Linked DNA regions of Labrenzia sp. VG12. The protein of the gene in region 2 interacts with the protein of the main gene of each other region in a pairwise test. Links are inferred from orthologs where the notes say so. Each region holds a gene or a part of one and is shown on either strand. Other genes may lie near its edges. The genes, in order: cysK and cysE.

Evidence for each region.
Region 1: the proteins of cysE (region 2) and cysK interact in binary tests that used the Escherichia coli proteins (3 or more experiments, as listed by UniProt). The link is inferred for Labrenzia sp. VG12 from one-to-one orthologs.

The regions. Positions count from the first base shown.
Region 1 is NZ_CP022529.1:4,262,468-4,265,577, reverse strand. The notes cover bases 321-3,110. They hold cysK (cysteine synthase A), read right to left. Parts: upstream 2,301-3,110; coding sequence 1,341-2,300; downstream 321-1,340. Other genes in these bases: CHH27_RS19845 (HAD family phosphatase), read right to left, coding at 2,445-3,104; CHH27_RS19855 (DUF2199 domain-containing protein), read right to left, coding at 808-1,335; speB (agmatinase), read left to right, coding at 321-778. In the rest of the region: more of speB, read left to right, coding at 1-320.
Region 2 is NZ_CP022529.1:1,785,486-1,788,541, forward strand. Bases 122-2,857 are described here. They hold cysE (serine O-acetyltransferase), read right to left. Parts: upstream 2,039-2,857; coding sequence 1,205-2,038; downstream 122-1,204. Other genes in these bases: CHH27_RS08260 (hypothetical protein), read left to right, coding at 122-799; CHH27_RS08265 (DUF3126 family protein), read right to left, coding at 899-1,114; CHH27_RS08275 (enoyl-CoA hydratase), read left to right, coding at 2,204-2,857. Outside these bases: more of CHH27_RS08260, read left to right, coding at 95-121; more of CHH27_RS08275, read left to right, coding at 2,858-3,016.

The DNA.
Region 1 (3,110 bases), 2.5 Mb from region 2 along the record:
GGCGATCCGTGAGGCCTCGACCCTGTTTTCCTTCGGTCATGCCGGCGCCTATGACTTTGAGGACGACATCACCTATCTGACCCCGGAAACGACCCGGATCGTCGATCTGGGCGACGCGGACATTGTCCACACCGACACGATGGAAAGCCACAAGCGGATCGAGTTCGGTGTGCGCAAGATCCTCGCTGCCGGTGCCCTGCCCGTGGTGCTGGGCGGCGACCATTCGATCAACATTCCCTGTATCAACGCTTTTGACGGCGAAGATCCCATCCACGTGGTGCAGATCGATGCCCATCTCGACTTTGTCGACGAGCGGCACGGGGTGCGCTATGGCCACGGCAATCCGATGCGGCGGGCCGCCGAAAAGCCCTATGTGACCGGCCTGACCCAGATCGGCATCCGCAACGTTTCCTCAACCGCGCGGGACGGCTATGAGGATGCCCGCCGCATGGGCTCGGACATCCAGTCAGTCCGCCACGTGCGCAAGCTCGGCACCGAGGGCATGCTGGCGCGCATTCCGGAAGGAAAACGCTATTATCTGACCATCGACATCGACGCGTTCGATCCGTCGATCGCACCGGGCACGGGCACGCCCAGCCATGGCGGCTTTCTCTATTACGAGGTGCTGGAACTGATCGACGGCCTGGCAAGACGCGGTGACATTGTCGGCATCGACCTGGTGGAAGTGGCGCCGGACTATGATCCGACCGGCACCACCAGCATTCTGGCCGCGCAGATCCTGATGAACACGATCGGCCGGGTGCTGCATCACCGGTAGGCCTGGTCTTTCGTGCTTCAGCGGAACTCTTAACACCCAATCTGAAGTGCAATTTCCGTCGCACGGTCCCAGGAAATGCCATCTCTCTGATCTACGGCCAATGGATGGATCTGGTCGTCATGAATTCTTATCTGTGGCCGTTGCGTCCCCCAGAAGACGTCCACAGGCAGGTTGACCATCGTTTCACCGCGCTTGTGATAGCCGGGCAGTGCGACCAACAGCCAGCCAAAAGATCCGTCACCTGTCTGATCCTGCGCGAAGGTTTCGACATAGCGAAAGAAATTTGCCTTGCTCTGGGACACCCAAACACCCCAGAGAAAACCGTCCGCACAGTCCCTGATCGGAATTTCAAGTGTTGCGCGAATAAAATAGGTTTCGCCATCCACAACGCAAAGATCGCTGTCAATTTTCACACGCTTTGCGCGTTCTTCTTTGGGCAACCCCGCGATATGTGGTGGCTCCTGAGGTGCAAACGACGGTCCACCTTCCTGCACTATGCCGCAACACGTGCAGGTGTACGAGAAAGTTTTTCTGTGGCCGTCGATTGCAATTGGCATAGGCCTTAAAGACCTTCGAACAGCGCCGTCGACAGATACCGCTCGGCGAAGGACGGGATGATGATGACGATGTTCTTGCCTGCCATCTCCTCCCGCTGACCGACCCGGATGGCTGCCGTCAGTGCAGCGCCCGAGGAAATGCCGACCGGCAGGCCCTCGGTCCTGGCGACTTCGCGCGCCATGGCGAAGGCGTCCTCATTGGCAACGGTCTGGACTTCGTCGAATACGCTCGTGTCGAGAATGGCTGGCACGAACCCGGCGCCAATGCCCTGGATCTTGTGCGGACCCGGTTCGCCGCCGGACAGGATCGGACTGTCGGCCGGCTCCACCGCAACAACGTGGAGACCCGGCTTGCGCGATTTCAGTACCTGGGAAACGCCGGTGATGGTGCCACCGGTGCCGATGCCGGAGACAAACACGTCGACCTTGCCGTCCGTGTCGTTCCAGATTTCCTCCGCCGTGGTGTTGCGGTGGATCTCCGGGTTGGCCGGGTTTTCGAACTGCTGCGGCATGATCGCGCCATCGATATCGGCGATCAGTTCCTCGGCGCGGGCGATCGCGCCCTTCATGCCTTTCGGGCCTTCGGTCAGCTCCAGTTCCGCGCCCAGGATCTTGAACATCTTGCGGCGTTCGACCGACATGGTTTCGGGCATCACCAGGATCAGCCGGTAGCCCTTGGCGGCAGCAACAAAAGCAAGCGCGATGCCGGTGTTGCCGGATGTCGGTTCCACGAGTGTGGTCTTGCCCGGTTCGATCTTGCCGTCCGCTTCCATCGCCTCGATCATCGCGACACCGATACGGTCCTTCACGCTGGAAATCGGGTTGAAGAATTCCAACTTGGCCAGAAGATTGGCTTTCACGCCGTGGGCCTTGGCAAGGCGGTCCAGGCGAACGATCGGCGTGTCGCCAATGGTCTCGGTGATCGAGCCATAGATCTTGCCGCGGCCGCTGGTCTTCATGGTCATGACGGGTCTCCCTGATCGGCCGGGGAGGGATCCGCCGGCATCCTTATTCACTTGAAACGGTAAGATAATACGGGGCCCGGCAAGATTTAAGAGGCGCAAAATGCCTTTGCAGGCGGTCCCGTAAAACCTTTTTCCAGAAATCCTTCAAGGCGTGGAAAGCAACAGGCCGGGCAGGTCCGACATGTTCTCGAACAGAATTCCCCCGGCTTCCGTCATCGCCTCCCGGTCACAGGCCGGATCCTCGACAAAGGCAAAAACCCGCATGCCGGCCGCTGTTGCGGCTCTGACCCCGGGGACACTGTCCTCCACCACCACACAGGTCTCCGGCGCGTGGCCCATCTTTTGCGCCGCGAGCAGAAAGACATCCGGCGCCGGCTTGCCGCGCGCGCAGTCTTCTGCGGAATAGAGCCGTCCTTCCAGCCGCGGCAACAGACCGGAGCTGCCAAGGGTGGTTCTCATTTTCCGGTACTTGCCCGACGACCCGACACAATAGGGAATACCCGCCGCGTCAAGCCTGTCCAGAACCTCGACGATCCCTCTGATGGCCGGCACACCTGCCTTGAAGCGTTCCAGATCCCGCTGGCGGACCTCTTCGGGCCAATCGGCCGGCAGGGTTTTTCCAGTCAGCTCTTCGATCTTCCGTTGCACGTCTTCCAGTGTCCGGCCCATGAACAGCTTCTGACAATCCGGTCCGGTCATCGGATGACCCAGTTCGGTGACCATTTCGGCGAGGTTCTGATTGGCCATGCGTTCGGTATCAACGAGGACGCCGTCGCAGTCGAAGATCACAAGGCTTGGAGGCATTGGCAT
Region 2 (3,056 bases):
CCGCGGATGACATGACATCTCCGCACGGGACATCTGTGCCGTTTTTGGACATGTCGTGCCAAAAGGGGGCGGTCCTGAATGGGACGGCGGAACAATGATCCCCGTCACGCTGCCGGAACCCAGCAAATTCCAACCGCGCTTTTTCAATTTGCTGTTTTTGGCACTCTTCATTCTCGGTGCGGCGCATTTGGCGCAAAAGACGCTGAAATTTACGGGAACCTGGGCTCCCTCTTCCCCTGCTCAGATGGCGGAACCGGTCACGGTTTCGATCGGCCCGGCGCAATTTCGCCTGACAAGCGATCTTGTTGCGCCCGGCCACCAAAGGTTCCTGTCGCAGCAGGACATTACCCGCCTGAGTGCACTGCGTCTTAAAGTGCAGTGGCCGGGTCTCACGGCTGAACAGGGTCTGCTTGACAGGACGGACCAGGATCTCATCGTCATCGATCTGGACAGCAATCCGGGACGGGAGAGCTTGCGGGCGCGTCTTGAGCCCTTTTTCAGGCGCCTTGCCAGAGGCGGTGAACTGACAGGGCCGGACGGATTGAAAATCCTCACTCTGTCGTCTCGGGGCGCCCCGGTGACCGACCTTGTTGCTTTTGACCCGGCAAGACAGAACGGGTTCATTGCAAGATGCCGGATCGAAGCATCGAGCCAATCCGCACTTTGTCATCGCGCGCTCCGGCTCGAGGCCGGTCTGGAACTCCGCTATCGCTTCGACCAGTCCCTGTTGCCGGACTGGCGCCGGCTGGACCGGGACATCCTCAAGCGTGTCTCGGACTTGCGTATCCCAGCCAATTGACTTCGGCGAACAAGCTGACGCACCACCGGCAGTTCAAAAAGCAAAAAGGCGGCCTCCGGGGAGACCGCCTAACGCATTCAATCTATCGAACTGCGCCGTTCAGACGTCTTCCAAGTCGATTTCCAGGATCGCCATCTGGAAGTTCCAGCTCAGATCCTCATCTTCATCGTCCCGGAAAATCACGCCGATAAACTCTTCGCCGATATAGACTTCGGCGGAGTCGTCCTTGCGCGGGCGAGCGCGGACCTGAAGGCTCTGCAACTCGAATTTCGAACGCAGATACGCTTCGATCTTGCGGATTTCATCAGGCTTCACGGCGATCTCCTGTTGTAGCCATTGACAGTGACTGGGGCTTTGACTGGCCGGGACCCTACAGGACCGGGCCGCTTTGCCAAAGCCTTTCCGTCAGCTATCCCCGTCTTCCTCGCCAAGAAGCTGGTTCATGCTTCGTGCGGGTTCCGGACACCCTGCTTCCCCGACGATTTTCGCCGGAACGCCCGCCACGGTCGTGTTCGCCGGCACATCCTTCAGAACAACGGAGCCGGAGGCAATCCGCGAGCAATGGCCGATCTCCAGGTTGCCGAGCACCTTGGCGCCTGCACCGAGCAACACGCCGTGTCGGATCTTGGGATGACGGTTGCCCCCGACCTTGCCCGTACCGCCAAGCGTAACGCCCTGCAGAATGGAGACTTCATCCTCGATCACCGCCGTGCCACCGACAACAATGCCGGTGCCGTGGTCGATAAAGATGCCCCGACCAACCGGAACGGCCGGATGGATGTCGATCTGGAACACTTCGGACGCGCGGCTCTGCAGATAGAGCGCAAAATCCTTGCGCCCCTTGCGCCAGAGCCAGTTTGCCAGACGGTGCGTCTGCAACCCGTGGAAACCCTTGAAATAGAGAACCGGTTCCAGATAGCGGAAGCAGGCCGGGTCGCGATCGAACACCGCCACGATATCGACCCGGAAGATCTTGGCGAGCTCGGGCTCGTCTGCAAGGGCTTCGAGGTAGGTCTGGCGGATCAGCGATGCGGATACGACGTCCCGTCCAAGACGGTCGCCCAGGCGGTGCAGAACGGCCTCTTCCAGGCTGTCATGATTGAGCACCGTCTCATAGACAAAGGATGACAGGGCGGGTTCATCCGCCACCATTGCCTGCGCTTCTTCCCGCAATTGCCGCCAGACCGGATCATGGGTCGGAACTTGTTTCAAGTCGGACTTGCTGATCGGTGCCGACATGGCCTGTCTCCTTTTCAAGCCGTCACAACAGCCTAAACATAGGACTGTCGTCTGATATTCCAAAATCAAACTTGCTGATATCAGATATGAAACCCTTAAATGAACCCGCAAGGTTCAAGAATTCCTACCTGTTGCATATATGATTTCCCTATTCGAGGCTCATGCATGACCCTGCTTTCCCCTGATGGTCCATCAACGGACAACCCGCGGCTGACGGTGCGCGGCGCCGTGGCGGAACTGCTGCTCAATGCGCCGTCGAAAAAGAATGCGCTTCCCCTGGCCGCCTGGCAGGCGCTCCCCGCCAGACTTGAAGAGCTGCGAGAAGACAAGGAGATCCGTGTTTGCGTGGTCCGCGGCAGCGGCGGCAAGAGCTTCTGTGCAGGAGCCGACATCTCCGAATTCGAAGCCATACGCTCCACGCCAGAGGCTGCAAAGCGGTATGACGACATCAATGTCGCGGCCTTCAGGGCCCTGAAAAGCCTGCCGGTTCCCGTCATTGCCGCCATTGAGGGCCCTTGCCTTGGCGGCGGGCTCGGGCTTGCGCTTGCCTGCGATCTCAGGATCGCTGCACAATCGGCCTTCTTCGCCATACCGGCGGCCAGATTGGGGCTTGCCTATCCGCCGGAAGCACTTGGCGATCTGCTTGAAGCCGTTTCGCCATCCGAAGCGAAGAAACTGCTTTTTTCGGCTGAAAGGCTTGCGGCGCATCAGGCGCTCGCCATCGGCCTGATCAATGAAGTCGTGCCGGATGACAAGCTGGACGAGCGGATCGAAGCCCTCACGGCCACGCTGTGCGCCAACGCTCCGCTGTCGCTGAAAGCTGCAAAGCAGGCGATCAACCAGTTGGCGGCAACAGGGACTGACGGCAAGCTCGCCGAGCTCCGGCGTGACGCGGAGCGCTGCATTGACAGCGAGGACTACAGGGAAGGCTGCCGGGCCTTTCTGGAGAAGCGACGGCCTCGTTTCAACGGGTCCTGATGCCGGCAGCCGACCGGATTCACTTTCTCAGAGTGCTCCC